One region of the Desulfitobacterium dehalogenans ATCC 51507 genome, then DNA from elsewhere that is predicted to be linked to it. Evidence: riboswitches for the same ligand, from Rfam matches in the RefSeq annotation. Region 1 holds a riboswitch; each other region holds the start of a gene.
What was found. A riboswitch is a leader RNA that binds a small molecule or an ion and turns the genes downstream of it on or off. The one in region 1 is predicted to bind cobalamin.

Region 1 (8,670 bases):
AAATGTTGAAACAGCGTGGATTTACCTGCTCCATTTCCTCCTAATAGTGCAGTAACCTGACCCTTGGGAATCGTTATAGTGATACCCTTAAGAGCATGGGTCCCGTCAGGATAGTGGTAGTGCAAATCCTTAAGCTGTATTATGTTGTCCTGCATTATACTCTCATTCATATTCTTTCCTCAAGTCTTTAAGATGGTCTATTTCATTTCAAAAATAATGCCAAGAAAATCAATACTCCGTTAATCAGCGCGGCCAGAAACACTAACTTTTTATTATTCTCATAGGTTTCTTCCAGGACCTTGATCTCTCCATCATATCCCCGGGCTTCTAAAGAGGTATATAACTCATTAGAACGTTTATAAGCACGAATAAACAAGACAGACACCATACTCCCCATAGAGCGATACCCGGTTCTAAGATTGATATAGCCCAGCCGAGAATTTTGAGCAATCAGCATGGTCGCAGCAGTCTCTAAAAGCACGAAGATAAAACGATAAATAAGTCCCATCATCTCCACCATAAGCTTGGGCAGTCTGAGCCTCCTCAATACGGACAACAAATCCACCATGGGAGTGCTTAGAGATAAAAAATAGAGGCAGGATACGGAGCCGAGTACCCGGAAAAAAAGATTAATACCTTCACGTATCCCGCTTTCTGAAATTCCTACCCAATACCCTGCTATGGAATAAGCCCATAAAAAGCTATGAACATCACGAGAAATATTAATGGCGATCGTAATAATACCGATAACTAAAAATGACATAGGAACGATCATCAATTTGAGCCATACGGAGAAGGGGGCGCCTCCGAAAAAAATAGTAGCTCCACTCATAAGTACAATCACAGCTATGGAGACAACCATTTGATCGGCCCATAGACATACCCCCAGAGTTAAGAAGGCAAAAATGAACTTTTGCATAGGGTCAATCGCTTTAAGCCGAGAGGCATAAGCATAGGTATCCGTATTCAGCATATTATTTGAAGCCTCCTCCCACCCTTTCGGTGAGCACTAAGTAGTTTTCTGGATTCCCGCTCCATATGGCTCAAGTCGTTCACACAGTCTTATTCCGTCCTTTATAATAACCTAAGCCGAACCCGATGACCCCTGCTCCTAAGCCTGCTTGAAGGGCAAAGAGCAGACTCTCAATTTCCCCACTGGCAGGCTCAAAGAAGGGGGAAAACCAAGGCTCATAATCCTCCTGAATAGTCATGATTTCTTCCTCCGCCAAGCCATCTGCCCCGCCAAATTCAGCGTCCTTGATAAGAATTAACGGAGCCACAGTTATGGCAACCACGAGCAGTAATAACAACAGATTAATCTTTAAAGTCGATCGCTTTGTTTGTTCTACACCTGAATTCGCCATCTTTACGCCTCCTTTGTCAACAGCTTAAGATCTTGCAGCTCACTTTTTCCGTAGCTGGCCAGTGCATTGAAGATGATTACAGTCAGTATCCCTTCACTAATAGCCAGCGGGATTTGCGTTACAGCAAAGATGCTCATAAATTTAGTAAGAGAAGCAGCAATTCCTCCGACTTCTGAAGGGAAGGCCAGGGCCAGTTGAATCGATGTGGTTACATAGGTGGATAAATCACCTAAGGAAGCAGCCAGAAACACACCTAACCATTGGGGGCCTTTGAATTTTTGTACAAGTTTATAAACACCATAAGCGACAAAAGGACCGACCACTGCCATGGAAAAAGTATTGGCTCCTAAGGTAGTCAATCCACCATGGGCCAGGAGCAATGCCTGAAACAAAAGAACAATAACTCCAATAACCGCCATAGCCGTCGGTCCAAAAAGGATCGCACCAAAACCTACCCCTGTTGGGTGCGAGCAGCTCCCGGTAACCGAGGGCAATTTAAGAGCAGACAGAACAAAAACAAAAGCTCCTGCCATGGCTAAAAGAATTTTCAGCCGTGGATTAAGGGAGATCGTTTTCTTGATCGAAAAGATACCTAACACGACAAAGGGTATGGTTAAAGCTCCCCAGGAAATCGCCCAACCCGGCTGTAAAAAACCCTCCATAATATGCATAGCCGATGCTTTATAGGGAATTAAAAACATCATTAGGACTAAACCAACAAAGAGCTGTATTCGTTTGGACATACTCCCCACTCCTTCACTTTTGATAGGACAAATTCTTTGTGAAATAACCTCAATGCAGGTGCCATGTACACCTTAAGCCTATATACATCTGATACTTATCTGATATGCAAAAAACCCTTCTTTGCAGAAGGGTTTGCTATCCTGTATCAGATAAGAATATCTTGAACACTGATATCCACCTCCCCAACATCCCGTAGGTTCCTTGAATTTAGAGAGTAAGCAGGTTTCCTGGCTCAAGTTCATCATTAACCCACGTCTTCCCAGATAATAATCCAGTGACATCATTGTGAGTCAACTCCCTCTTACAGTGGCGGGCACCGCGTCAGCTTAACTGACTTCCCTTATGACTTTTCTTACGAAAAATCAACTCAACTCTCTATATTTAATTTCAAGAACATTATAGCAACTTTTCTAAGTAAATTGTATATTAATTATGGAGAAAACTAATATTAATTAGTTCATCTCTCTGATTTTTTCGATTTATCATCTAATGGAAGACCAGATTTCGCTGATCAAACGATTTAAAAAGAGCTAAATGGTGATATTAATTCTTATCGATAATATAAAAGAAAGTTAAGGAGAGAAAAAAATGCGAAAGTACATTGAAGAGTTCTTAGAACAGAAGACCTGGGCAGTTGTTGGAGTCTCTAAGGATCCGGCTAAATTTGGCACTAAAGTATACCATAGGCTCAAACAATCCGGTTATACAGTCTATCCTATTAATCCAAAACTCTCAGAGATAGACGGCGAACCTTGCTTCCCCTCATTAAATGCCTTACCCGTTCTTCCTGATGTGGTCAGCCTCATCGTTCCTCCCCATATATCGGAACAAATTGTCGACCAATGTGCCCAGTTAGGTATCAAAAGAATCTGGATGCAGCCTGGCGCCGAGAGTGATGAAGCTTTATCAAAGGGGCGCGAAAACCATATCAAGTTAATCACCCATGAATGCGTCCTGGTTGAAACACGCCCCGGAAGATAGGCCTACCGCTTTCGCTCAATAGGCTCAAGCCTATAACAACAAAAAACCGTACTGACATCAGTACGGTTAAATCTTGCCTATGGAGCGGGTGATGAGAATCGAACTCACGTAACTAGCTTGGAAGGCTAGCGCTCTACCATTGAGCTACACCCGCAGGTGTGGTAGCAGGGGAGAGATTTGAACTCTCGAATGAGCGGGTATGAACCACTTGCCTTAGACCACTTGGCTACCCTGCCATGGCTCCCCGAGCAGGACTCGAACCTGCAACCTACCGGTTAACAGCCGGTTGCTCCACCATTGAGCTATCGAGGAATAGTGTTATGACTGGCGGAGAAGGAGGGATTCGAACCCTCGCAGCAGTTACCCACTCTAACGGTTTAGCAAACCGTCCTCTTCAGCCACTTGAGTACTTCTCCGAAAGACTACTTTTTGGTGCGGAAGATGGGACTTGAACCCATACGGTGTTACCCACACGCCCCTCAAACGTGCGCGTCTGCCAGTTCCGCCACTCCCGCATTGTTTGTGGAGCCGTTAACCGGATTTGAACCGGTGACCTCATCCTTACCAAGGATGCGCTCTACCAACTGAGCTATAACGGCATTGAGGATTATCTAAAATTGAAATGGTGCGCTCGAAGGGATTCGAACCCCTGGCCTTCTGATTCGTAGTCAGACGCTCTATCCAGCTGAGCTACGAGCGCATGTCTTTGGAGCGGGTGACGAGATTCGAACTCGCGACTTTCACCTTGGCAAGGTGACACTCTACCACTGAGTTACACCCGCATGTCGTTGAATGATAAAATGGTGAGCCATCCGCGACTCGAACGCGGGACACCCTGATTAAAAGTCAGGTGCTCTACCGACTGAGCTAATGGCTCATAAAATGGCAGGGATGGCAGGATTCGAACCTACGAATGCCAGAGTCAAAGTCTGGTGCCTTACCGCTTGGCGACATCCCTATCCTATCTATTTTTAAATCAACTGCTGTTGACTTAAAACCTTGGTTGCGGAGGCCGGATTTGAACCGACGACCTTCGGGTTATGAGCCCGACGAGCTACCGCTGCTCCACTCCGCGATGTTTAGTGGTGGGTAGAGATGGATTCGAACCACCGTACCTTTCGGAACAGATTTACAGTCTGCCGCCTTTAACCACTCGGCCATCTACCCACATTGTGTTTCCCGCTTATAAAATTAAAATGGCGACCCCGATCGGACTTGAACCGACGATCTCCTGCGTGACAGGCAGGCATGTTAACCACTACACCACGGGGCCGGATTTTGGTGGGCGATGACAGGATCGAACTGCCGACATCCTGCTTGTAAGGCAGGCGCTCTCCCAGCTGAGCTAATCGCCCGAATTTTGGTGACCCATACGGGATTCGAACCCGTGTTACCGCCGTGAAAGGGCGGTGTCTTAGGCCGCTTGACCAATGGGCCGTTTTAGCGGAACATTTGTTAGTATATCCGAATCGAGCATAAATGTCAACACGTTTATTTAAAAAAGTAGTTTAATCTTATATCACCCATATATACTGCTTTTATACGCCATTCTATACACTCTTAACTGACTATTTTGGTCTGCTTATTATCTAAAATTCACCTACAATTATTTAATTTATTTTAACAGCACCTTAAGTTTTTAATTAAGTAGCATTTTCTACCGAGGAAATGCTTGCTTTTCAGCATGAAAGTCTGATCGTGAAAAAAACCGTACTGACATCAGTACGGTTAAATCTTGCCTATGGAGCGGGTGATGAGAATCGAACTCACGTAACTAGCTTGGAAGGCTAGCGCTCTACCATTGAGCTACACCCGCAGGTGTGGTAGCAGGGGAGAGATTTGAACTCTCGAATGAGCGGGTATGAACCACTTGCCTTAGACCACTTGGCTACCCTGCCATGGCTCCCCGAGCAGGACTCGAACCTGCAACCTACCGGTTAACAGCCGGTTGCTCCACCATTGAGCTATCGAGGAATAGTGTTATGACTGGCGGAGAAGGAGGGATTCGAACCCTCGCAGCAGTTACCCACTCTAACGGTTTAGCAAACCGTCCTCTTCAGCCACTTGAGTACTTCTCCGAAAGACTACTTTTTGGTGCGGAAGATGGGACTTGAACCCATACGGTGTTACCCACACGCCCCTCAAACGTGCGCGTCTGCCAGTTCCGCCACTCCCGCATTGTTTGTGGAGCCGTTAACCGGATTTGAACCGGTGACCTCATCCTTACCAAGGATGCGCTCTACCAACTGAGCTATAACGGCATTGAGGATTATCTAAAATTGAAATGGTGCGCTCGAAGGGATTCGAACCCCTGGCCTTCTGATTCGTAGTCAGACGCTCTATCCAGCTGAGCTACGAGCGCATGTCTTTGGAGCGGGTGACGAGATTCGAACTCGCGACTTTCACCTTGGCAAGGTGACACTCTACCACTGAGTTACACCCGCATGTCGTTGAATGATAAAATGGTGAGCCATCCGCGACTCGAACGCGGGACACCCTGATTAAAAGTCAGGTGCTCTACCGACTGAGCTAATGGCTCATAAAATGGCAGGGATGGCAGGATTCGAACCTACGAATGCCAGAGTCAAAGTCTGGTGCCTTACCGCTTGGCGACATCCCTATCCTATCTATTTTTAAATCAACTGCTGTTGACTTAAAACCTTGGTTGCGGAGGCCGGATTTGAACCGACGACCTTCGGGTTATGAGCCCGACGAGCTACCGCTGCTCCACTCCGCGATGTTTAGTGGTGGGTAGAGATGGATTCGAACCACCGTACCTTTCGGAACAGATTTACAGTCTGCCGCCTTTAACCACTCGGCCATCTACCCACATTGTGTTTCCCGCTTATAAAATTAAAATGGCGACCCCGATCGGACTTGAACCGACGATCTCCTGCGTGACAGGCAGGCATGTTAACCACTACACCACGGGGCCGGATTTTGGTGGGCGATGACAGGATCGAACTGCCGACATCCTGCTTGTAAGGCAGGCGCTCTCCCAGCTGAGCTAATCGCCCGAATTTTGGTGACCCATACGGGATTCGAACCCGTGTTACCGCCGTGAAAGGGCGGTGTCTTAGGCCGCTTGACCAATGGGCCGCTAGCGCAATAACTATAATACATGGACTAGCTTTACTTGTCAAATACTTTTTTCTATTAAGTAGAATTAACATATTTTAGGGAAAACATTCGGTTAATTCGAAACAATATCTGGCTATATATTCCTGTTTTTAGTTAATTGTACCGCTCTTTAACAGAAAAAATACAAGTCCATTAATCCAATCTATTCTCAGCTTCCCTTCCTTGTCAAAAGAATCACTGTGGTAATAATTAAGGCAAACCCTATAATATCGAGCCAGACAAAAGCCGTGTTCAACCAAAAAGCGGAGAACAAAGCAGCTGACACAGGTTCTACACTGGCGATCATACTAGCCTTTACAGGCCCAATATCACTGACCCCCTGTAAATACAAAGTAAAAGACACAACCGTCCCGATCACGATAATAGCCAACATCCCCCAGAACACCTGCCAATCCAGGGAAACGGGAATCTGCCAAGGTCGAATAAATATAAGCAGGATTGTCCCACCGATTAACATTCCACAGCCTGTAACGACGATGCTCCCCCATCTGCCAATAATCCTCCCCGGAATGATCGTATAAAGCATCAATCCTAAAGCGGACATCAGTCCCCAGAAAAGCCCTTGGGTAGATATGACAAGGTTGCTGAGATTCCCATGGGTAGCCAATAAAAAGGTACCGGTTACAGCTAAAACAATAGCAATGCCTTCTGTCTTCGTCGGTAAGCGCCTATCTATTCCGCAAACGAAAATCATAATTAATAACGGCCCTAAATACTGCAGCACAGTCGCTGTTCCCGCATTGGTATACGATATGGCCAATAAATAGGTGTATTGACAAGAGATAAGCCCAAATAAGCTAAAGGCGATAAGTGTCCAGCGATCCTTTGTATTGCTGAACAAACCTATCATTTGCTTTCTATGTTTAAATAAAACCAAAGAAAATAAAATCAGCCCCGCTATAAACATCCGTACCACTGTAACCCAATGAGGGTCGATCCCCTTCACGGAAAAAAGGTATTGTCCGCAGGCACCGGAAAATCCCCAACTGATCCCGCCAATAAGGGTAAATATCGTCCCTCTGACGGCTTTTGTCCTGATATTTTGAGTCTTTTCTTCGTGCTTTTCAACTATAAGTTCACTCATGTTTCCCTTTCAAGTACTTACTTCCAAAATGGGTACTTGCCTTTGCCCTACAATTATTTTTTAAGCCAATATCTTTACAAAACACTCTCTGGAGCGAGGTCCATCGAATTCACAAAAATAAACCCCTTGCCAACGGCCTAAAAGCAATCTTCCCTCTTTGATTATGACAGTCTGAGAGCTTCCCATCAGGCTGGCTTTCAAATGGGCTGCCGAATTCCCTTCCCCGTGCTTATCCTGGGCTATATCCCAAGGGCAGATCTCATCCAGGCGCCTCAGCATATCCCGGGAAACATCGGGATCCGCATTCTCATTAATCGTGATTCCCGCCGTAGTATGAGGACAATAGATAATCGCTGCGCCATCCTTAATCTGGGAGTTCTGCAAAAATCCTTCTATTAAAAAAGTAATATCAATCCATTGATTCCTTTTTTGGGTCTCCAGTCTTAACGTATGTATCATGTCTTTCTCTCCCCTTACCATTTCCGATCTCCTCATATTCTTCACGTTGAGTGTATTCCCGTCTTACTACCCTGGTCATTTCCCTTTGGTGTTTTTCGCAATAGATTTTCCAAGCAAATTTCTCAGGACGATTCAGACAATATCGGGCCATTCGTTCGTTTACAGCCTTTTGGCAAATACTGCAACGAATATCCCCATACTTCGGTCTATGCTGCATTCTTTCTCTACGCTGGCGTGCAGCATACTCATTGCGAATCCCCAGCTCCGTCACATTGATTTTTTCAATCCTCTCTATAATCTGCAGAATTTCCTCATCACAGAGTACGACAGGCTGATTCTGGGTCAGTTTAATGATTGAGGCCAGAAGATCAATATCATAAAAGACCACACTTGAAAAAACCTTCAGGTTACAACGCCGGTTAAAGGTCACATAAGAAAAGACCGGGATTGTTTCATCAAGCCCCGCCAACTCTTGCAGCACTTTAATTCGGACCTGATTCTCCAGAATAGGATTAGGGAAAGGTTTCACCCTCCAGGTAATCGACTGATACCACTTGGGGTCCTCTTCTTCCCCTACAATCAGCCCCGACAAATTATTGACCTCCAAGAGAAAGATTCCATAAGGAGATATCAGAAGGTGATCAATCTGCTGAAAGCCACCCTTTGTTTTTAACAGGAGATTGCTCAGACGACGAAAGCATCTTGGCAAATGAGTAAGCTCCACTTCAAGCTTGTATTCCCCGATCTCATGTTTACGTTGTTTCTTGCTCCGTAAGGAGTCTCTTCTCCTTACCGAGTTATAAGAGTAATAATTGGTCTTATACTTTTTCCCTTGCCAGGTCTCCCGAGCAGTTTTCAGTTCAGGAGTAATTTTTTTCACTTCTTTTTCCCGTTTCC
Region 2 (11,206 bases), 670 kb from region 1:
CTGTTTTCACCTTTTGCGCCGGGATTGGCGCGTAGGTTTGGAACAAATTTGGTACTGCTTTGGTCGGTTGCCTTTCTTACAGTTGGGATTTTATTGCGTTCGTGGTCAGGAAGTTTTGGTCTATTTCTTGGGACAGCAATTCTCGGGTTGTCCATTTCTGTAGGAAATGTATTGATACCCAGCTTAATTAAAAAGGAATTCCCTGAACGTATTGGGGTTATGACGGGCGTTTATTCTGTTTCTATGAATATATTCGCAGCAATGGCCTCCGGCATCAGCATCCCCCTAGCGGTAGGATTGGGGTTGGGGTGGATGGGAGCCTTAAGAATTTGGGCTGTACTTAGCTGTCTATCCATTATCCTCTGGATTCCCCAGATGAAACGGAGAAACCGGAAAACATCAATTGTCGAGGAAACAATCAATGTCGACATCGTAACAGATACTCTTAAAATCCATGACAAACTAGATGAAATGGCAGTTGTGCAAGGATCGGTCATTGAGAAAGTGAACTTATGGAAATCACCTTTAGCCTGGCAGGTTACTTTGTATATGGGATTGCAGTCTATGGTGTTCTATTGCATGGTTGCATGGTTGCCGGATATTTTAATCAAGCAGGGTATGAATCCGAGCAAAGCCGGATGGATGCTTTCCCTCATGCAATTGGCGTTGATCCCCATTACATTTTTAGGCTCTGTCCTTGCCGGACGCAGGGCCAGCCAACGTTCATTAGTAATAATTGGGTCAACATGTGTATTAACAGGGCTTTTAGGGCTGCTTCTCGGAGGGGCAGAGCTAGCTTTCTTATGGATTATCATATTGGGAATTGGCGGAGGGTTTACCTTTAGCCTATCTATGATGTTTTTCAGCCTGCGAACGGGAAATGCGGATGAAGCGGCAAGGCTATCTGGCATGGCTCAATCCATAGGTTATCTGCTGGCTGCTTTTGGTCCGATGTTTTTCGGGTATCTGCATGATGCGACTAACAATTGGACGATGCCGCTTGTTATCCTGATTGGAGTTGCCGGTATATGTTTGCTTGCAGGATTAGGCGCATCTCGTGATCTGTATGTTGGTTCAACTGTAAGAAACAATCATCTCTCGAAGCTGTTGATGCCGTAATAGTCAGATTGGTGGCGAAATGGTTCCGAGTAACCCGGCAGCATGATTAAAAAAAGAACCTATAGACATAGGCCACTTTTTGCGGTGTCCATTCTATAGGTTCCTTTTTATTTACAATATTCCTTTTGGACTAAGCGGCATTTTTTGCCGATTCCAAGACTTTTTTCTTATTTATACGATGACCAAGGTATAAAACACCGGCGATGAGGACTGCGCTTAACCCCCATTCGATGAGGGGGCTTTCTCCTATGACATTGACGACGAATTTTTCATGCACAAGCATGGTCACAGCGGTATGAGTAATAACAGCGGCTCCAATGGGAATAATCACCGGGAAGCGGTCAATAGCCTTAATGACAAGGGTACTCCCCCAAACCACGATGGGGATACTAATGAGTAAGCCGATAATAACAAGGATGGGGTGGCCATGGGCAGCACCGGCAACAGCCAGAACATTATCCAGTCCCATAACGGCATCGGCTATGATGATTGTTCGCACAGCACCCCAAAAATTTGCGGCACTTTCTACCTGTTCATCGTGTTTCTCATCGGTAAGGAGCTTAAAGGCCATCCAAACCAGGAGAAGGCCGCCGACAAACATCAACCCGGGAATCTTTAAGAGGTAAACGGCCACTAAGGTAGCTAAGGTCCGGATTAAGATAGCTCCTCCTGTGCCGGCGAAGATCACTTTTTTTTGCTGCTGTTTCGGCAGATTGCGGGCTGCCATGCCGATGACAATGGCATTATCGCCGCCTAAGACCAGGTCCATAATAACGATAGATAATAATGCTTGAAAAAATTCAGGGCTGAATAACTCCATCTTGTTCTTCCTTTCATTCTTTAAGATAAGCCATAATCCTTATTATGTGTTTTCGGAGATCGTATTATTGCATCAAAAAAGACCTTCACCCCCCTAGTGGGCAAAGGTCTTGCTTACAACAACGTTGTCAACAAAGCCGGGATGTTAATCCGTAATGACGACTTTGCTGTCCAGCTACTCCCCTTTGAACCTATTACTTTTTTAGTATAGCCTATAGGTGCATTTACCGTCAAGGATAATTTTGTAAAGTTAAGCCAACCTTAGGGAGCCGATTCCCGACCATTCACCTGTTTATACATTGTGTTTTGCAATATTTTAGTATAAAATTCGAAATAAATACTCAAGGTGATATAGTATAGGTGCTCTATTTGAACTATAGGAGAGAGATAATAATGCATGTACTCATAGCCGTTGATTCATTTAAAGGAAGTTTAAGCAGCCAAAAGGCCGGAGAGGCCATTACCCTGGGAATTCAGCGGGTTTTTCCCGAAGCTACTACAGAGATTATCAGCATGGCGGATGGAGGGGAAGGAACAGTTGAAGCCATTGTCCATGCCGGTAAAGGGGAGCTGCTTAGGACCAGGGTTACCTCACCTCTTGGTGAGGAGGCAGAGGCCATAATGGGCCGGCTTCCCGATGGAACCATCGTTCTGGAAATGGCTTCAGCCTCTGGCTTGCCCATGGTCCCCCCCGACAAGAGAAATCCTCTGGTGACCACCACAAGAGGCACAGGGGACCTTATTCGTGCTGCCTTGGATTTGAAGCCCCGGGAAATTCTCATCGGTATTGGGGGCAGTGCAACCAATGATGGCGGAGCAGGAATGGCTCAGGCCCTTGGAGCAAGACTTCTTGATCGGGAAGGACAGGAACTGAGCCCCGGTGGAGGTTTCCTGGATCAGCTTGATAAAATCGATATTTCGGATCTCGATCCACGCTTAAAAGAGACAAAGATAACGGTAATGTGCGATGTGGATAATCCATTGTGCGGCCCTCGGGGAGCTTCTGTAGTTTATGGACCGCAAAAAGGAGCGACACCGGATAAGGTTGAAATTTTAGATCGGAATCTTGCTCATTTTGCTCGGAAAATCCAGGAAGATTTAGGTCTGGATTTAAAAGACGTTCCAGGAGCAGGTGCAGCCGGAGGTCTAGGGATGGGGCTTTTGGCCTTTACAGGGGCTCAACTTAAGACCGGTGTGGAAGCTGTTCTCGATACAGTAAATTTTGATAATAAACTTCAAAAAGCGGATATTGTCATCACAGGTGAAGGGCGAATCGATGGCCAGTCAATTTATGGAAAAGTACCCATGGGTGTTGCTAAACGAGCCATTAACTGCGGGAAACCCACTTTGGCCATCGTTGGTTCCATCGGTGCCGGCTCTGAAGCACTGTATGAGCATGGAATAACCTCTATCATCACTATTGTCAATGGCCCTATGACCTTAGAAGAATCTATGGAAAGAGCTTTTGATTTAACCGTTGACGCTGCGGAGCGGGGATTCCGTATCTTGAAGCTGGCTTATCCGGGGTAATCTACCTAAAAAAGACCTGTAAGCGTAGCTTATCCTACAGAAGAGAGCGATTTGCGCGGAGGGGTGGCCAGGCGGACGATGTTTCCGCAGCGATAGCGAAGCCACAGGTTCACATCAGGTATTACCCAAAGGTTTGGTGGAGCTGCTGTGGGAACCAGGCCGCCAGCCCTGGAGCGCCTGAGCGGTGCGGATGTAGGATAAGCTACTCAGCCCTAGCGACTTTTTCATCCTCTGCTGGTATCACTTTTTTTTGTGACTTAGAAATAGTTCGATTTTCAGAAAACCGGCATATATTAATTGTAGTTATACCGAGTTAATAGAAACCAAAGTCCTTCAACTTAAATCGTTAACTAATTTAAAATTAATTTGTTAAAAGAATTATCAAAATCAAAACCAATTTATTAATAGAATGTGGTAAAATATTTACTGTATAAGCCTATCATTCAAATTGCTCTTAAATGAAGGGTGAGGAGTCAGTGCAATTACAGAGAATTGAAAAGAGGGAATTTCCCGATAATAGCCCTTCGTATGCAGAGATTTTACTGACTACCATTCAAGAGATGAATCGTGAGGAAAATCTCTTGACGGCATTAGATCTCTTTACTCAGCGAAGTCTGGAGCTATTTAACTGTGATTTAGCTGCAATCTACCTTTTTGAGCAAGGAAAATACAAACTTTATTCTATCAGCTCTCGTGATGACAAGTACAGAGAAACGGTGATGTTAAGCGAATTTCCCCAGGATTTCCGGGAAACCTTTACCGAAGTCGTGGAAATGGACGAGGAATGGGTTTTGCCCTTAAGCCATTTTGACAAAACCTTAGGAGCCTTTATCCTTAAGGGTAAGCGGGCTCAGTCCAAAGATGAACGATTAGCGGTTTTTGTAAAACAAGTTATTTCGATTATATCTTCTTTTATTTTTGAAAGAATGCTGAGAATTGACTCTTTAGATAGGGAACAAGCCCTTACCTTGCTATTGCGGGGAACAGAAATTCTCGTCCGTGCTGACTCAGAAGAGCAGCTTTTATCGGAAGCTGGAGAAATGGCCATGGAAATTCTGTTTTTGCCCGGAGGATTTTTTCTGTTGGAGAGTGCCGAAGGGACCTGGGAAATGCGTTCACCTTTTGGGCGGCTGAAACAAGAGATGGAATGGGATTGGCGAACTTGGGTCAGGCAATATATCTCTAAGGAGGAATGTTGTCTTAGAAATGCCAAGGTTCACTTTCTTGATATTGAAGATAATCCCTTTAAATGGGAGCGTGTGTGGATACATCCTCTCCAGACCCATAGCGGGGTAGTTGGTGAGCTTTGGCTTATGAATGCAGGTAAGCACCTCAACGACCAAAAACAAGAGATACTGGCGGCCTTTATTCGCGTAGTTGGGGTTGCTTTAGAGACGATTCGCCAGCGTGAGGAGCTTGCTCGTTTGGCCAATACGGACCGCTTGACAGGAATCCTTAATCGTCAGGGTTTCGAGCAGCGTGTTCGTGAAGAAATAGCCAGTACCCTAAGGAGAAATTCACATTTCTTATTATTGGTTCTCGATTTGGATCTGTTCAAACAACTCAATGATACAATGGGGCACCCTATGGGGGACCGGGCCCTGAAAGAAATCGCTCAAAACTTACGAGCCGCAGTACGGGAGCAGGATATTGTCGCCCGAACGGGTGGCGATGAATTTACCGTGGTGCTGACAGAGGTTTCCATGAATGACGAATCTCTGGCAGTTATTGAACGGATGAGAAAAAGCATGTGTCTTGAAATATATAATTTAGGAGTCAGTATCGGAGTTGCCGAGTTTCCGACGGAAGGCCGTAGCTATGATGATCTGTATCGTTTAGCTGATCAAAGGCTTTATAGAGGTAAAAATTTAGGGAAAGGGAATATCATAGCGGACTGACCCTCCAAGCGGAGGGGTCTTTTATTTAGTAGGGATTTCGTGGTATTCTGAAACAAGTAAGCAAGCTTCGTATATCCACACAGTGGACAACTATTGCAGAGGGTGTGACTTGAATGAAAAAATATTTACGCACAATTTTTGAATGGGGGATTTTGATCGTAGTCGCCTGGGTTTTATCCTTTGGAATTAGAACCTATATCATCGACACCCGCATTGTCCCTACCGGTTCCATGCTCCCCACTATCCAACTTCAAGATCGCTTAATCTTCGATAAGGTATTTTACAAAAGTAAACCCCTCCAGCGTGGAGATATCATTATGTTTACTGCACCAGAAGGCTCGGGAGAGCACGATGATTTGGTTAAACGTGTCATCGGTTTACCCGGGGAGACCTTGGAAGTCCGGGAGGGTAAAGTATGGATTAATGGAGAACCCCTGGAAGAACCTTATTTGAAAGAGGCTCCTGAATATGACTATGGGCCTATCCAAATTCCGGAGCAATCCTACCTTGTTTTCGGGGATAATCGCAACAACAGTAAGGATAGCCATGTCTGGGGCTTCGTTCCCGAGAAAAATATCGGAGGAAAAGTTTTAGTGCGTTATTGGCCTATGGAACGCTGGGGTTTTCTTGAGTAATGAAGGAATAATATCTTTGGGTATTATTACTATAGATTTGAGGATGGAAAGGAGAAGCTAATGAAGTACGCCAAGTGGATGAAAAATGTAGGAGAAGGATTTATCGGGGAAATGCTCAGAGCAGCCCAAAACCCCGAGATGATATCTTTTGCCGGAGGGTTACCTGCCCTTGACCTTTTTCCTACTCAGGATTTACAGGCAGCCTTCCAAAAGGTTTTTGAGGAACAGGGCAATTCCGCCTTACAGTATGCTCAGACCGCAGGATATCCGGAGTTGAGATCATGGGTTGCCTCTCAGCACAAACGCAACCAAAGACCTGCCCAGACCAGCGAGGTGATTATCACCACCGGAAGTCAGCAGGGATTGAGCCTATTAGCCCAAACTTTTTTGGATCCGGGAGATACGGTTTTCTTGGAGACGCCTACTTATTTGGGTGCTATTCAAGCTTTCGAGGGATTTCGGGCTAATTTTCAGATGATCCCCTGTGATGAGGAAGGAATCATTCCCAGTGAACTGGAGAAAGCTTTAGCTTTCACCACGCCCAAATTTCTTTACTTAATACCGAATTATCAAAATCCCTCGGGAAGAGTTATGGGGCTGGAGAGAAGAAAAGAGCTTCTCAAAGTGTCCCAAAAATATGATCTGCTTCTTATCGAGGATAATCCTTACGGAGAATTGCGTTATGAAGGAGAGGCAATCCCTCATCTGGCGGAATTGGGGGAAAATGTCATCTATCTTGGGACCTTTTCCAAGGTTTTGGCACCGGGGTTGCGGATAGGTTATGTTCTTGCCGATGAAGATATTATTATGCATCTGGAACAAACCAAAGAAGGCGTGGATCTTCATAGTAATAACTTAACTCAGAGAGCGATCTATGAATATCTGAAAAAGGATCTTTTGCCGGATCATATCCTCAAATTGCGGAAAGTTTATAATGATCGCCGTCAGGCTATGGTGGAGTCCATCCATACTTATCTGGGAGATAGAGTAGAGATGATCGTCCCCTCAGGTGGTTTATTCCTTTGGGCCAAGCTGATTGGCGTGAACAATAGCTTTGACTATGTGGAAGATATGATTCGCCAAAATGTTCTTTATGTTCCCGGAGCTCTCTTCTACGCCGATGGCCGGGTGTCCAATGAAATGCGCCTCAATTACTCCTGCTCGACACCGGAGATTATTGAAGAAGGAATGAAGCGTTTAGCCAGGGGGCTGAATAAATAGGCTTGAAAAAGCTTTACTACCTGTACTAAAACTAAGAGACCGTTGCCCAGTGAACTTCACAGTTCGTTGAGCAACGGCCTCTTTTGTTAATTCGGAACGGATTACGAATTTCGGACAAGTTCTAAGAAATCAGAGGGAATGCCCCCAAAAGAAAGAGCAGTTCGGAGAGTTCAATGCTGGCGCCATAAAGATCCCCGGTTAACCCTCCCAGAAGACGGGACACCTTGCGAGTGAAAAAGAGGATGAATAGGGTGGCTAGAATAAAGCCGGAAATCCCCGGCCAGTGCAGAACCCAATAGGTGAGGAAAAGGAGCAGCAAGCCTTCACCTAAGAATAACCACCGGGTTTTAAGGGAGGCTTCATGAAATCCCTGACCGAAGCCCTGGGCCCGGGCGTAAGGGAAGAAATGAACCCCAATCTGAAAAATCCAGCGGGATAGGATGGGCATGAAAAGAATGAGGTAAGGAACAAAAGGTGAGGGGAGGGCAAGGAGTCCGGCCAGGAGAGTGAATTTGAGCAGCAGGTAAACCATGGCACTTACGGCGCCGAAGGCTCCCACATGGCTGTCCTTCATAATCTCCAGCATGCGTTCAGGTGTCCGTGCTGAAAGCAATCCATCCATGCTGTCCATAAATCCATCAAGATGGATTCCCCCGGTGAGAATGAGTTCCAGGGTAAGGAGTAAAGCGGCCGTAACCAGAGGTGGGTAGTGGGGAAGGAGCAGGATGAGGGCCAGCCAGAGTGTTCCCCCCAGAATTAAGCCCACTAAGGGATAATAATGCTGGCTTTGAGTGAACTCCTCCGTGGTCACATTTTCCGGCTGTGGAAGAGGTATTCGTGTGAGAAAGGTCAGGGCGATCCATAATTTGCGCATGCTAGGAATCCTCGCGCCGCAAGGAATCCAATAAAGCCTGGCCGGTGGCTTTGATCTCCGTCGGATAACCGGCAACGACCGAATAGACCTGTTGGGCACCTTGACCGAGGATCTGGTTGGCCCTGCCGGCCAGATCCCGATACACTCTGGAAAGAGGATTATCGGGAACGATACCGTCTCCCACCTCATTGGTGACCATAATCACCTGAGGGGTAATATCCTGGGCTATATGAGCGATGGTGCGGACCTGTTCCAGAATCTCCTGCTCTATCCTATGGAGGGCTCGGGTATACTCCTGCTCAGGCAAATCATCCTCTGCCGGATAGTTGGCAAGAAGAAGATTGGTCAGCCACAGGGTCACACAGTCCACCAAGAGTACCGCCTTGTCCTGGGCATGTCGTTCCAACACCGATGAGAGGGCAAGGGGCTCTTCCACTAAGTCCCAATGGGAAGGACGCTGGTCTTGATGTTTTTTGACACGCAAAGCCATTTCCTCATCGTAGACTTGTGCTGTGGCAATGTAGATTACGGGCAGACCGGGATGGGCTGCCAGGAGCTCGGCAAAGCGGCTTTTACCGCTGCGGGCCCCGCCGGTTATGAGAACAAAATCCGACATAGTTACCTCCAATGATGCTTAGTTTTTACTGCTGACCCCTGCGGATTCAAAAGTAGCCATCTCATTGAGAATGCGGATGGAGGCATCCAGGAGATGGAAGCCGATAGCGGCCCCTGTTCCTTCTCCCAGTCTGAAATCCAGGTGCATGATGGGTTTCAGATCCAGTTCTTTCAAGGCGGTAATATGGCCAATTTCCACGGAAGAATGAGAAGGAATCAGGAAGAAGCGGGCCGTGGGGCAGAGACGTGTAGCAATGAGTGCGGCTGCCGTGGAGATTACTCCATCTAAAAGGATGGGGACACGGGAAAAGGCTGCTTGAAGAATTGCTCCAGCTAGGGCACCGATCTCTAAACCGCCTATTTTGCTGAGAACATCCATCCCATCCTGGGGATCCGGCTGATTGATTTCGATAGAACGGGCGATAACCTCTTGTTTGCGGATGAGTCCCGCATCATCCAGACCTGTTCCCCGTCCGGTAACCTCTTGGGGGGGCAAGCCCGTAATGAGAGAAATAATGGCTGCACTGGGAGTCGTATTGCCAATCCCTACTTCCCCAGTAGCCAGGACATTTACTCCGGAATCAATAGCCTGGCGGGCGATTTTAGCTCCGGTCAGCAGGGAGAGGAGAGCTTCTTTGCGGCTCATGGCGGGTCCCAGAGCCATGTTATGAGTTCCGTTCATGATGCGGTGAACCATGAGCTCAGGCGGGTCCAGAGGAAAAGCCATTCCCACATCGGTGCAGATCACATCAGCGTTGGCATGGCGAGCCAGGACATTGATCCCTGCACCGCCACTTAAAAAGTTATAGAACATCTGCGGGGTTACTTCTTGAGGGAAGGCACTGACACCTTCGGCCACCACACCATGATCTCCGGCCATGACGAGGATGGCCTTTTTTTCTACTTCCGGCCAAGGTTGCCCTTGAATCCCCCCCAATTGCTTGGCAATTGTCTCCAGGACCCCTAAACTGCCCTGAGGTTTGGTCAGGGAATCCAAGCGTGCTTGTACCGCTTCCATAGCCTGTTCGTCAAGACCGCGTATTCCCTGGATAAGATGGTTCAATGCGGCTTCACATTCCTCAAGGGAAGCAGCACCCAGGTTCTCCTGTTTAAAGAAATCATCCCATAGCTTGTCCTGTTCTAATTCGGTTTTACTCATCTTTATTCCTCTCCTTTGTAAAAAAAATAAAGTCCCGCCACTTAATAAGTGGTCGGGACTTTGCCTTCATCGCCGCTGCTTTCCAAATTCACCCATGGAAAGGCTTTATACATTCCTGGCAGGTCTCCTGGCTTGGATTCAAACGCTTTTTACCCCTTCCCGGCGTTGCCGGTGGTTATGGTTTAAGCTCATCCTACACAGTGGTGGGTCCGCACCGGAATCACACCGGTTTCCCTATTCTCCCCCCCGTGGGGGCACCAAAGAATGGTTTAATTTTTAATTAATTATAGAATACCAAAGAAGGAGAGTTTGTCAAGTAGTTGGCTTGTATTAAAAGAGAGATTCCGGTAAGATCAACCCTTTACTTAAGGAATTGAAGGATTTATGATAGTGTCTAGGAGTTGTACTAGAACACATAAGGATGTGCATTGCGTGAATAGGACAAAAATAACTCGATTATCCCTTCTTTTTGATGGAATGGTTGTGTTCCGTGGCTTAATAGGAGACCCAGTGGCGGCTTCTTGCCAGAGTCTGCTTCAGAAAATTGGGAGCAAAGAATTTGATCTTATGGAAATCTATAAAGACTACCATCATTTCTGCTCCTTAGCTACCCAGGTTCATTGGCCGGATTATCTTTGGGAACGTATTCTCCAGGATGACAATGAGCTCACCAGGCAAGCAGCCCAGGGGGGGAAGAATAGGGTATCGACCGGGCTTCGCCAACTGGCAGGGCGGGAGCTGCTGTATTTACGAGAGATCGCTGAACTGACGGCTGAAGAGATCAAGGATGCGGTTAATGCGCGGTGCGAAGAGCAGGAGATGGAAAACCTGGCTCTCTGGCAAGAAGCTCCTTTGCACCCTAAAACCTGGCCCATATGGATAAGTCTTCAGGAGATGAAGATGGGGGATGCTTATCCTACGGAAACCTATGGGCAAGAAGAAAGTTATGCTGAGGGTTATCTCTGGTCTTGGCAAAGAAGGCTGAAGCAAAGTCTGCTTCAAGGGACGGCAGAAGAAATGGTGGAGGCTCTCCTTTCTTATTATCAAACTATGGGTACAGGATTGTTTGGTCAGTGTATAGCTCTCAAATGGAGGGGCGAGACAGAAAGGCTTGAAGGGGTACGCCCCGATCCCATGCGCATAAACAAATTGATTAATCAAGAACGGGAGCAGGGAATCATCCTTCAAAACACTGAATTTTTCCTGAAAGATCTTCCGGCCAATAATGTGATTCTTTACGGCAACCGTGGGACGGGTAAATCTTCCTTGGTTAAGGCTCTATTGCAGGAATATTGTGATCAAGGACTACGTCTCGTTGAATTATCGAAAACAGATC
Region 3 (11,206 bases), 670 kb from region 1:
TGAAGGGTATCAGGAGTTTCTACTCAATCCGCAGAATGTCATCCAGGAGCTCCAGGCCAAAGATATTCAGCCTTTAGAGGATGTGGTGAAGGAAATCGAGAGGGTTCTCGATACTCCCATCGCCTCTCCGTCTTTCAATACCTTGTTTAAGGCAGGGGATCAGGTTACGATTGTCGTCAGTGATATCACACGTCTGGTAAAGCTTCATGAATATCTGCCCACGGTTGTGAATCGATTGAATACCTTAGGCATTCCGGATAAGGATATCCTTATCCTAACGGCTACCGGAACTCACCGGGGACAAACTCCTGAGGAGAAAAAGAAGATTGTCGGAGAGGAGGTGTATTCACGAATTGAGGTGGTGGATCATGACTGCGACCATTCCGAAATGGTACATGTGGGAACAACTCCTCGGGGCACGGAAGTGGTTGTCAACCGCTTCGTTGTGGACCGGAAGGTGATTCTCACCGGAGGAATTGTTCATCACCTGATGGCCGGCTTCGGCGGTGGGCGCAAGTCCATTCTTCCAGGGGTAGCAAGCCGGAAGACCATTGCTCAAAACCATTTGCATTCCTTGGATCCCAATGCAGAGCAGTCCAATCCATTGATCGGGGTAGGAGCACTTATCGATAACCCTTTGCATGAAGATATGGTCGATGCGACACGCTTTGTCAATCCTGAATTCCTCATTAATACCATTATCCATACGGATGGCCGGATTGCTAAATTTGTGGCCGGACACTGGCTAAAAGCTTGGGAAGAAGGCTGTACATGGGCTGATGAGAATTATGGAGTACCGATTGAGAAGAAGGCTGATCTCGTCATTGCCAGCTGTGGGGGTTTCCCTAAAGATATTTCTCTCTATCAGAGTACCAAAACCTTATTTAATGCGGCTCTTGCCGTCAAGCCCGGCGGTACGATTCTTATTCTGGCTGAGTGCCGGGAAGGGGCCGGCGCAGATGAGTTTTTCGGATGGAATGAGCCCCTTAAGGAAAAAGTCCTTGATCCAGAGCTGCGCAAGAACTTTACCATTCCTGGATATATCTTCTATGCCGCAGTGGAATCAGCCCGTAAGGCAAAAGTCATTCTCTACTCGGAGATTGAGCCGAAGTTGGTCAAACCCATGGGAGTAATCGGGGTCAATTCATTTCAAGAGGCCATACAATTGGCTCAAATTGATCAGGAAAAACAAGATGTAATTTTAATGCCCTATGGGGGGGCAACCATACCTTTGTACCAAAAGGGTAACTAATTGTAGTATAAAAAGTGAAGTACAGAAGTTCAGTAGGACTTTGAAGAAAATTAAATCTTAACTTTCAAATTAACTTTAGTAGGATGGTGGCGAGATGTTCAATATACCTTTGCTGATTGTAATTCTTTATATTATTGCGTTATTTGGAATTAGTGTTTATGCCTCTAAACGCGCCAAGGGAACGGAAGGATTCCTCCTTGCCGGTCGTCAGATGACGACTCCTCTCATTGCCGTATTGATTACAGGTTTAGCCATCGGCGGGGCTTCGACCATTGGTGTGGCGGAACAGGCCTATAATGTGGGACTTGCTGCCGGCTGGTATAATGTGGCCTGGGGTGCAGGGGCGATCTGTATGGGAATGTTGGCTGCCGCCAAATACCGTAGTATGAATATCACTACAGTTCCCGAGATGTTTGAGAAGTTCTATGATGTTAAAGGCCGGGTGATCTGTGTACTCAGTCAAATTACCATTCAACTGGTCATAACATCCCTGCAATACCTTGCCGGCGGAGCGATCCTGGCCTCCTTGCTCCCTTCCGTGTTTACGCTGCAGTCGGGAATCATTATAAGTGCCATTGTTTTTATTGGAATTACCTTCGTCGGAGGAATGTGGTCCGCCGGTATTTCGAATATCTTAAATGTAGTTTTGATCTATCTGGGAATTGCTGTGGCGACCATTTCCACTCTCATGAACCAAGGTGGGATTGCACAGATCGCTGTGAAGCTTCCCCAAGAGGTCCCGTATTTTCATTGGGTGGATGGTCTGGGCTGGATTGTCATTGCCGGCTGGTTTGCCGTGATGATCACGCAAACCATGTCCATTCAAGGTACAGTACAGATTTCCTTAAGTGCCAAGGATGCGAAGACAGCACGGAATGGATTTGTCATTGGGGGGCTTTTGATGCTGCCCATAGGTTTTCTCGCCGCCTTGATGGGAATTGCTGCCAAGGGAATGTATCCGGATATGAGTGCAACCCTGGCGCTGCCCCAAATGATTATGTCGCAGCCTCCGATACTTGCCGGAATCACCCTTGCCGCTCTTTGGGCTGCGGATGTATCTACAGCAGGAAGTTTATTATTAGGTTCCGCCACCTTATTTTCCCAGGATATCTATAAACGCTTTTTACGTCCGGATAGCGATGAGAAGCATTTAATGTGGGTGACAAAGTTTTCGGTGATCGCTTTAGGTGTACTGACCTTTACTTTAGCTTTGACGATCAGTGGGATTCTGAAGACGATTATGATCGGACTTAGCCTGACCACAGCTTTTACCGTTGTATTCCTGTTTACTGTTTTTGCGCCGGGGCTTGCCCGGAGGAGTTCAGCTTTTTATACGAATCTCGTGGGGATTGCGGCAATTATTTTATGGCAATTTATCCCGGTCATAAGGGTGTTCCCTCATGTGATTTATCTGGAGTGGATTGTCTGTTTAATTACGTTTTTATTGGTGCCTATTTTTGATCGACAGCCCATTCAAACAGGAAATAAAGAGGCTTCTGTATTAGGACAAATTGCAAAGTAGAGCTGGATCGTTGTATGTGTATAAAGCCGGGGCTATGCCTCGGTTTTATTATTAGGAGATCCAGAGTGACAGGCTAGTGACAAAAGGGAGTTATGGGATTAAAATAAACTTCTAGGGTACATAGGAGGGGATTTAGATGAGTTTTCAGGGTGTGATCATAGGAATCATGGTTTTTATCATAATCGGTGTCTTTCATCCCATCGTTATCAAGGGAGAGTACTATTTCGGAAAAAGGATCTGGCCCTTATTCTTGGTCGCAGGGGTGGTACTGATCGGCGCTTCTCTATTCATCACGAATAATATGCTTTCCGCAATCGTCAGTGTGACAGGCTTCTCCTGTCTCTGGAGTATCCATGAAATTCTTGAGCAGGAAAAACGGGTGAAAAAAGGCTGGTTTCCAAGCAATCCGAACAGAAAGTGAAGGAAAAGAGGTCAAATTATGCATCGATGCATAATTTGGGCTGCTGGATTTTCCTATTTATAGGGGATGCTTTTATTGTGGGCAAAATATTTTTAAATCGATAGAACTTCTGTGAAATGTCAAAATATTCTGTTGACTTACGGGGGTACTTGTTATAATCTGGTTATAAGGGAAAGTTAAGGAAAACAGCTAAATACGATGCGGAATAGGGTTGCTTAATGGCATTAATAGTGAACTCCGGTGCGAAGCCGGGACAGCCCCGCTACTGTATGAAGGACGAGTCCCTTAGAGGATCCACTGGTCGAAGCCGGGAAGGCAAGGGATGAGGATGAGTTCAAGTCAGGATACCTGCCCTATTCCAGAAGCACAAGTTTTCGGGGAGGGAACAAGTGTGGCGAATTTAAGGGTAGTATGATATTACATCTTTGCCTTTTTACATGATGTTTGCCGGAGCCGAATTCATCGGCTCTTTTTTATTATTTAAGAAGCTTAACTTATAGGGAGCACCAGAAATGGTTGATGTCCATAAAGTATATATTGAAGGTGATGAGATGCGATATTATTGTTTAGAAATTGATGAAGGAAACAAGAAAAAATACGCCTATGGGTTAAGTGTAACCGAATGGCCAAGAAAATGGATTCTTTGCTCCAAATGCCAGAGAGAATGGAAAAAAAGCGTAATGCATGACTTTGGAACAGATACCCCTATTGTTTTGTCTAATGATAATTATCCTGATTTTCTCTGGTTTTATATTAATCATATTTCAGAGAAAGCTAAAGACGTTCTGGAAAGAGAAAAGATTACGGGCTATAGACTAGAGAAAGCCCCTGTGTTATCCTTCAATGATTTAACTGATATGCAACTTAAGGAGCTCCGGCGCCATGGTACCCGGGTCAATAAAATACCCACAGTCCCGCCTGCCTATTACAAACTTCATGTTGATGTGTGCGCCGAACTTTATAGAAAATCAAACATTATTCTGCTCGATAGTTGCTCGGAATGCGGCTATGAAACATACCTTGCCGAGAGCAAGGAGCGGATTGAATCGAGAGATAGCCTTTTTTTGAGGGGGGAGTCTCTCAATGGAATAGATCTGTTCAGGGCCAAGGGCTACGGTGTTAATATCTATTGCTCTGAAAGATTTGTTGAAGCCTATCAAAGACACGAGCTGACAGGATTGATGTTTACTGAGATTGTAGTGCTTTGAGGCTGCTGCATAACTGGGCGGAAGATAACCTAACATAACTAGATATAATGTAAAATAAAATCAAGATGTTTATTTTTCTGTTGATTTATGTTATTTATGTTTGTGGGAAGAAACATCGGGAATTAAAATTTCGGATTGTCCGATTATTAGCATAAAGACAAAACTGAATAGTTTCCGAGCTCATTCGTCTAAAAGAATCTCTCATGACGGAAGAGCCTGAGCAAACCGCTCACGGGGTCAGTTAGGAAACCAGCTGGCCTTCACTTATGAAAAGGAAGCAGAAAGGACAAATTTGACAGAGTCGGCTCTGGCTTTTGTTGTTTTCGCTATCGGGCGGTTTGCTTTTAGAAAGGCAAGCCGCTTTTTTCTTTATAGGAGAAAACTATGGCGAACAGATCAGGCAGCGTAGTCGCCAACTGATTTGACTGCTGTCAAATTTGAACCAAAATAACGGCAGGAATGTGCGGGAGAAATTCCACCGGATAAGGAGTGCATAAAAAATGATCAGAGCAGCTATTTACGGCAAAGGAGGGATTGGCAAATCCACTACCACATCCAATTTGGCGGTAGCCTTGAGTGAGATGGGTTATAAAGTGATGCAGATCGGCTGCGATCCCAAGGCGGATTCCACAAGAATGTTGACCGGAGGGAGGCCCATTCAAACCGTATTGGAGCTGGTGCGCAGCAAACGGGATGACCTGCAGGTGGGGGACTTTGTGCAAGAGGGATATAACGGAGTTCTTTGTGTGGAAGCCGGCGGTCCCATGCCGGGTATCGGCTGTGCCGGACGGGGAATTATCACCGCCTTTGATACCTTGGCAGAAATGAAGGCATATGAAGTCTACCAACCGGATATTGTGCTTTACGATGTGCTGGGGGATGTGGTCTGCGGCGGGTTCGCCATGCCTTTGCGGGGAGAATATACGGATGTGGTTTTTATAATTACCTCGGGAGAGATGATGTCCATGTACGCAGCGTCCAATATCGCCGCAGCTTTGGCCAATTTCCGCAACCGGGATTATGCCCGTTACGGGGGGCTGATTCTGAACCGGCGCAATGTGGACAAGGAGATGGAGCTGGTGCAGCAGCTATCGGCGGAAACCCAGGGTGAGCTCATTTCCGTTATCCCCCGGGCGGCTGAGATACAGAGAGGGGAAGAGCAGGGCAAGACAGTCATGGAGTTATTTCCCGAAACGGAGATCGCTCAAAGTTACCGCACTTTGGCCCGGCATTTCATTGAGGTATGCGGTCATGAGTAAGGGGGTGCAAAATAATCTTCTCAATTATATTCCCAACCGGAGCAGACCTAAGACTATTCTGCGCATTCCGGAGAGCCATAGTCTCCATATATGCCCCACGGCCTGCGGCCGCCGCAACGCTATACGTGCCCTGCAAAACGGGGAAAAAGAGTTTCTCTCCTTTTTATATATCGGGGAAGAGGATGCGGTTTCCGGACAATATGTTGAGAATATCGGCTGCGGTGGAAGAGCTTCTGGAGGTGCTTGAGCCGGCGCCTAAGGCCTTTGTGCTTTACTTTAATTGTATCGATGATTTCCTGGGTACCGATGAAAAAGCACTTTTGCGAGAGCTCAAAAGCCGTTTTCTCGGACATCATTTCACAGTCTGCCATATCAATCCCGTGGCGGCCGATGAAAAAATATCCCAGGGCATGCGCAAGCATAATCAGATGTATGAGCTGCTGGAATACACCGAGGAAAAGGACGAAGGTATTAATCTAATCGGCAATTATGTTTCTCTTGATCAGGAGAGCGAGCTCTTTGACCTTTTGGCGGACTGGGGGATTAAGAGAGTACGGGAGCTTTTTGCTTGTCGGACGTTTGAGGAATATCAAAAGATGGCGGCCAGTCGGCTGAACCTGGTACTAGTGCCCATGGGCTTGGTTGCTGCTCAAAGCATGGCGGAAAAGCTGGACATTCCTTATTATTTCAATCCCCCTTCCTATTTATGGTTTGGACCAGGAGTACATGGCTATCGGTTATGATGGAGCCTTTTTGCTGAAGGCCAGGTATTTTGTGGATGTGTTTAATGATGAGTCCTTTTATGGGTTTCACGGTATTCGCAAGCTGATGAAGCTTATGGGAGAAGCTGTCGCCAGGGCAGCGGATTGGGGAGACCTGAAGGTGAACAGAGATGAGGGGAGCGAGCGTCCATGGAACGGTTAGCCATCTATCTCCCGCCTTTTTCCAGTGATTATTCCGGAGCCTGTTCCACGCTCTTGAACTGAACTGTTTGATCATCATTGATGACGCCTCATGCTGTACCCGCAATTATGTCACCTAAGATGAACCCCGCTGGACGGAAAGCACGCGCAGTACCTTTGGCTCGAATCTGAGAACCATTGAAGCTGTGCTCGGGGATGAAGAACGGCTGATCAGCCAGACCATTGAAGCGGCGCAGAAGCTCAAGCCGGAATTCATTGCCGGGCAGCCCCGTGCCGGCGATCATCGGCAGGGATATGAACGGGATCGCCCGGGAAATTGAGGCGCGCAGTGGTTTTGCGGCACTAGGCTTTGCTACCACGGGATTTTCCTATTACAACAAGGGAATTTCTGCCGCCCATTTAAAACTGCTCAAACGATTCGCCGTTTCCGGAATCTCAACAGCTTCCAAACATGTAAATATTCTGGGCCTGACTCCGCTGGATTTCTCGGCCAACGATAACGGTAGGGATCTGATTCGTCTTCTGGAAGATAACGGCTTCCGGATTAACGGCAGTTTTTGGATGCAGACGGAGCTGGATCAGGTTCGGCGTGCCGCTTCTGCGGAGGTCAATCTGGTGGTATCCCAGTCTGGTTGGGCGGCTGCCCGGTATCTCTACACAAACTATGGTATTCCCTATGTAGCTGCAGCTCCTTTGGGGATGAAGCACAGCCGGGTTGTATTGGAGGCTTTACGTCAGACGGCGGCGGATAAGCAAAATCGTGTTATCAAGGGCGCCGTGGCAGAAGCCGGCGGAGATTTGCCGGTGGCCGATAAAGCGGGAGCCTTGTTGATCATCGGAGATCAGATCGTGGCCAATTCCCTTCGGGCCGCTCTCCGGCAAGCCGGTTGTGGGCAGAGCATTACCGTAGCCAGTTTTTTTGGCCTGGAGCCGGAATTGGCATTGCCTGGGGATCTCCTCCTGAAAAGCGAGAAACAGCTGATTAAGCTTCTCAGAAGCGGCATTTATACCAGGATGATCGCCGATCCCTTGATTCTCGGCCTTCCTGCCGCAGCCGGGCTTAAGGGTTATAGCCTTCCCCATCCGGCGATATCCAGCCTCCTTCATTGGCAGGATATGCCCCTTTTCATCGGCGAGGAATTTGAAAAGACCATATTAAGTTGGAGCGATTAAATGAAAAATAAAGCTAAGCGAAAAGGAGATACAGATATGAGTGAAAAAAAGCATTTACCTGTCACCCGAGCAGAGGCTTTGGAGCTGTATTCGGTGCCTGGAATCGCGGTCCGCTCCAATGATTTTAGCAACGGCCTGCCGGATACTTCAGGCTGGGTGAAAGGTGTTGACTATGTTCAGGCGGATACCGGGGATGATTTTCCTGATGAGTACGATACGGTCATCCCGGTGGAGGAGATTTACTATGACAGCGAGGGCCGACTGGCATTGGCTAAGGGTCTTACCTTTAAAAAAGGGGATTGTGTAGGAGCGGCAGGGACAGCGATTCGTCAGGGGGACCCGATTGTGGAAGCTCATGTCAGGCTGACCCCTTTGCATCTGACTATGCTGGCTCTGGGCGGAATTTATCACCTGGAAGTTATCAGAAAGCCTCAAGTCATTTATATACCCACCGGGAGTGAGCTGATCCATGCAGGAATCAAACCGGAGCGCGGTCAAACCATCGAGAGCAAAAGTCTGATGGTAAGTGCCTTGCTGCGGCAATGGTGAGCGGAGGTGACCTGTTATCCGATCATCAAGGATAAACCTGAGGAATTGGCGGAAGCCCTGGATAAGGCATTGAACGTTGCGGATTTAGTTTTGATCAATGGCGGATCCTCCAAAGGCGCTGAGGATTTCAATACCGCTCTCCTTGAGAAAAAGGCCGATCTTTTCCGGCACGGTATCAGGGCTATTCCCGGCAGGCCGGTGGGTATTGCTATGATCGGTGGGAAACCGGTGATCAATATGCCCGGACCTACTTTTGCCACCTTTCTAGCCATGGACTGGTGTGTATCCGGTCTGATCCATCATAATTATGGGCTGACGGCCCCCCGGCGGCCGAAGCTTAAAGTCCGTTTAACTGAGCCCCTTCATAAGCGGCCGGATTATGAATTTTATTTCAGGTTGATTTTGGATAGGAAAGAAGGGGGCTATGAAGCAACTCCCATGGCTGGGACCGAAACCTACCCGATTCTCTGCTGCAAATGGACGCTCTTTTGATCGCACCCATCGGTATTTCCGAATATCAAGCCGGGGAAGAGGTTGAAGTGGAGCTGATTTGCGGGTCTGAGCATCTTTGAACGAGACTTCATTCAGTGATAGAGGAGAATCAATCTTGAAGCACACAAACAGTGAGTATTTCGCAGTGAAAATCATGGTGCTGGTCGCTTTGACGGTGGTACTTTTTTTCGCCTCATTTCTAGTCGGGCGGTATCCGTTCCCCCCCAGACGGTTCTGGATATTATCCTCTCCAAATTCCTGCCGATCCCCCAGTATTGGGATAGCACCCTGGAAACCGTCGTCCTCCAGGTGCGCCTGCCCAGGATTGCCCTCGGTATTCTGGTGGGAGGGGCCCTGTCCGTTTCCGGTGCTTCTTACCAGACCCTGTTTAAAAATCCCATGGTCTCTCCGGACCTTTTGGGAGTGTCGGCAGGGGCAGGTTTCGGGGCGGCCTTGGCCATGATCAACGATGGATCATGGTGGCAGATTCAGACCCCGGCATTTACCTTTGGGATGATTGCCGTGGTGGCCGCTTATGTGATCGCTTATGTCTTTGAGAAGCAGACGATTACGATCCTGATCCTGGGCGGGATTGTTGTCTCCAGTCTATTCCAGTCCCTGCTTTCGATTGTCAAGACTTTAGCCGATACGGAGAACCAATTGCCGGCCATTACGTTCTGGCTGATGGGGGGACTGGGCAAAGGGGCCAATCAGGATGTTCTCCTCATGCTGCCGGCTATGCTGCTCTCCATGGCCCTCATCTTCCTGTTCCGTCATCAGATCAATGCTCTGGCTGTCGGAGAAGATGAAGCGGCCACTATGGGTGTCAATGTACCCCTGGTCAAGCTGGTGGTGGTCTGTAGCTCCACCCTGATGACCGTCTGTTCGGTCAGCATCTGCGGGATTATCGGCTGGGTGGCCATGGTCGTACCCCATATTGCCCGGATGCTCACCGGTGCCAACTACTCCAAATTGGTTACCGCTTCCTTTTTTATCGGGGGAATCTTCCTGCTGATCATTGATAATATTATCCGCGGTGTGGAGGGAGTTGAACTCCCCCTTGGCGTACTGACTGCTTTGGTGGGGACTCCCGTCTTTGTCCTGCTCCTGTCCAGAGTGAAAAAGGGGTGGTCTTGATGCTGAGCGTCAAAGAACTAAGCTTTTATTACCAGCCTGAGCGAATCATCCTTAGAGATATTTCCTTTGAGCTGAACAGTCATGACATCCTCTGTCTGCTGGGGCCTAACGGAACCGGGAAAACAACGCTGCTCAGGTGCATCCTTTCTCTCCATAAAATGAAAAGGGGCAGGATTACCCTGAACGGACTGGATTTAAATAAAATTCCCCCTAAAAAGCGGGCGGAGCTGATGGCTTATGTTCCCCAGGCTACCACTGTAGCTTTTCCATATGAAGCGGCAGAGATCGTGCAGATGGGAAGGGTGGCGAATCTGGCCCTGGGGGCCCGGCCCTCAAGCCGGGACCGAAAACTGGCTGAAGAAGCCATGGAGAAGATGGGAATTCTGCATATGCGAAGCTATCCCTTTAATGAGATGAGCGGCGGGGAAAAGCAGATGGTGCTGATCGCCAGGGCTATTGCCCAGCAGGCCGGAATCCTGGTCATGGACGAGCCCACCGCCAATCTGGATTATTACAACCAGGTCAAAATGCTCAAGGTCATTAAAACCTTAGCCGAGCAGGGCTATGCCATCTTAATGACTTCCCATTTTCCGGATCATGCCTTTCTGGCCTGCAGCAAAGCAGTCCTCATGCGGGATGGAGTGATCATGGCTCAAGGGCATCCTGACGATGTCGTAACCACCGGGAATCTGACCAGGCTTTACTCCACGCCGGTCTGCGTGGCTGAAGCAAGGCTGGATTCTACGGATACCACCATGAAAGTGTGTATCCCGGTTATGAATAATGAACAATAAAAAAGGAGAGGTATCATGAAACTGAAAACAAAACTTTTTGCATTGCTCATGGCCGCTATGCTTGCCGTGAGCCTGGTCGGCTGCGGACAAAGCACTCCGGCCTCCTCAAATCCGCCGGCGGCAGGAGGCGAAGCTGCTCCAACGGAACGCACCGTCACCGATATGGCAGGACGCACCGTCACTCTGCCTGCGGAAGTTAAAACGGTGGGGACCATCGGTTCCATCGGTGTCCTTAACGCTTTTGTGGAAACCCTGAGCGCTGGGGAAAGAATCGCTAACGAAGGTTCCCCTTCCTTTGTCAAAAGCCCCAGCTGGGAAAAATATCAGTACAAGTTCACACCGCAGATTAAAGATCTGAAACCATTCCAAGGCGCGGACAGCGAACTGCTCATGGAAAATATCCTGGCAGCCAATCCCGATATCTGTCTGACCATGAGTTCCGACCTGACGGAACAACTTGAAAAACATGGGGAAGG

Region 2: another riboswitch for cobalamin. It lies ahead of cobT (nicotinate-nucleotide--dimethylbenzimidazole phosphoribosyltransferase); the one in region 1 lies ahead of DESDE_RS10270 (energy-coupling factor ABC transporter permease).
Region 3: another riboswitch for cobalamin. It lies ahead of DESDE_RS06970 (double-CXXCG motif protein); the one in region 1 lies ahead of DESDE_RS10270 (energy-coupling factor ABC transporter permease).

The regions. Positions count from the first base shown of each region.
Region 1 covers NC_018017.1:2,104,012-2,112,681, reverse strand. The annotation lists gene DESDE_RS10285 (ATP-binding cassette domain-containing protein) at 1-155, opposite strand, end outside; gene cbiQ (cobalt ECF transporter T component CbiQ) at 203-973, opposite strand; gene DESDE_RS10275 (energy-coupling factor ABC transporter substrate-binding protein) at 1,053-1,364, opposite strand; gene DESDE_RS10270 (energy-coupling factor ABC transporter permease) at 1,367-2,107, opposite strand; cobalamin riboswitch at 2,310-2,494, opposite strand; gene DESDE_RS10265 (CoA-binding protein) at 2,697-3,089, shown strand; tRNA gene DESDE_RS10260 (tRNA-Gly) at 3,170-3,243, opposite strand; tRNA gene DESDE_RS10255 (tRNA-Ile) at 3,249-3,325, opposite strand; tRNA gene DESDE_RS10250 (tRNA-Asn) at 3,327-3,401, opposite strand; tRNA gene DESDE_RS10245 (tRNA-Ser) at 3,415-3,505, opposite strand; tRNA gene DESDE_RS10240 (tRNA-Leu) at 3,520-3,604, opposite strand; tRNA gene DESDE_RS10235 (tRNA-Thr) at 3,613-3,688, opposite strand; tRNA gene DESDE_RS10230 (tRNA-Arg) at 3,713-3,789, opposite strand; tRNA gene DESDE_RS10225 (tRNA-Gly) at 3,797-3,871, opposite strand; tRNA gene DESDE_RS10220 (tRNA-Lys) at 3,891-3,966, opposite strand; tRNA gene DESDE_RS10215 (tRNA-Gln) at 3,973-4,047, opposite strand; tRNA gene DESDE_RS10210 (tRNA-Met) at 4,090-4,164, opposite strand; tRNA gene DESDE_RS10205 (tRNA-Tyr) at 4,173-4,256, opposite strand; tRNA gene DESDE_RS10200 (tRNA-Asp) at 4,287-4,362, opposite strand; tRNA gene DESDE_RS10195 (tRNA-Val) at 4,369-4,444, opposite strand; tRNA gene DESDE_RS10190 (tRNA-Glu) at 4,451-4,526, opposite strand; tRNA gene DESDE_RS10185 (tRNA-Gly) at 4,832-4,905, opposite strand; tRNA gene DESDE_RS10180 (tRNA-Ile) at 4,911-4,987, opposite strand; tRNA gene DESDE_RS10175 (tRNA-Asn) at 4,989-5,063, opposite strand; tRNA gene DESDE_RS10170 (tRNA-Ser) at 5,077-5,167, opposite strand; tRNA gene DESDE_RS10165 (tRNA-Leu) at 5,182-5,266, opposite strand; tRNA gene DESDE_RS10160 (tRNA-Thr) at 5,275-5,350, opposite strand; tRNA gene DESDE_RS10155 (tRNA-Arg) at 5,375-5,451, opposite strand; tRNA gene DESDE_RS10150 (tRNA-Gly) at 5,459-5,533, opposite strand; tRNA gene DESDE_RS10145 (tRNA-Lys) at 5,553-5,628, opposite strand; tRNA gene DESDE_RS10140 (tRNA-Gln) at 5,635-5,709, opposite strand; tRNA gene DESDE_RS10135 (tRNA-Met) at 5,752-5,826, opposite strand; tRNA gene DESDE_RS10130 (tRNA-Tyr) at 5,835-5,918, opposite strand; tRNA gene DESDE_RS10125 (tRNA-Asp) at 5,949-6,024, opposite strand; tRNA gene DESDE_RS10120 (tRNA-Val) at 6,031-6,106, opposite strand; tRNA gene DESDE_RS10115 (tRNA-Glu) at 6,113-6,188, opposite strand; gene DESDE_RS10110 (DMT family transporter) at 6,379-7,314, opposite strand; gene DESDE_RS10105 (secondary thiamine-phosphate synthase enzyme YjbQ) at 7,375-7,773, opposite strand; gene DESDE_RS10100 (nuclease-related domain-containing protein) at 7,724-8,670, opposite strand, start outside.
Region 2 covers NC_018017.1:2,767,881-2,779,086, reverse strand. The annotation lists gene DESDE_RS13390 (CynX/NimT family MFS transporter) at 1-1,119, shown strand, start outside; gene DESDE_RS13385 (TerC family protein) at 1,250-1,939, opposite strand; gene DESDE_RS13380 (glycerate kinase) at 2,332-3,468, shown strand; gene DESDE_RS13375 (diguanylate cyclase) at 3,927-5,366, shown strand; gene lepB (signal peptidase I) at 5,480-6,001, shown strand; gene DESDE_RS13365 (aminotransferase-like domain-containing protein) at 6,062-7,222, shown strand; gene cobS (adenosylcobinamide-GDP ribazoletransferase) at 7,344-8,096, opposite strand; gene cobU (bifunctional adenosylcobinamide kinase/adenosylcobinamide-phosphate guanylyltransferase) at 8,098-8,712, opposite strand; gene cobT (nicotinate-nucleotide--dimethylbenzimidazole phosphoribosyltransferase) at 8,731-9,870, opposite strand; cobalamin riboswitch at 9,971-10,148, opposite strand; gene DESDE_RS13345 (ATP-binding protein) at 10,303-11,206, shown strand, end outside.
Region 3 covers NC_018017.1:1,435,166-1,446,371, forward strand. The annotation lists gene larAH10 (NPN-dependent 2-hydroxyacid racemase, LarAH10 family) at 1-1,252, shown strand, start outside; gene DESDE_RS06960 (sodium:solute symporter family protein) at 1,347-2,774, shown strand; gene DESDE_RS06965 (DUF4491 family protein) at 2,911-3,195, shown strand; cobalamin riboswitch at 3,387-3,565, shown strand; gene DESDE_RS06970 (double-CXXCG motif protein) at 3,708-4,403, shown strand; molybdenum cofactor riboswitch at 4,564-4,696, shown strand; gene DESDE_RS06975 (nucleotide-binding protein) at 4,904-5,662, shown strand; gene DESDE_RS22450 (hypothetical protein) at 5,655-5,909, shown strand; gene DESDE_RS22455 (nitrogenase component 1) at 5,863-6,405, shown strand; gene DESDE_RS22460 (hypothetical protein) at 6,389-6,586, shown strand; gene DESDE_RS06985 (nitrogenase component 1) at 6,808-7,758, shown strand; gene DESDE_RS22465 (molybdopterin-binding domain-containing protein) at 7,795-8,307, shown strand; gene DESDE_RS22470 (molybdopterin-binding protein) at 8,314-8,799, shown strand; gene DESDE_RS06995 (FecCD family ABC transporter permease) at 9,043-9,936, shown strand; gene DESDE_RS07000 (ABC transporter ATP-binding protein) at 9,936-10,730, shown strand; gene DESDE_RS07005 (TroA family protein) at 10,746-11,206, shown strand, end outside.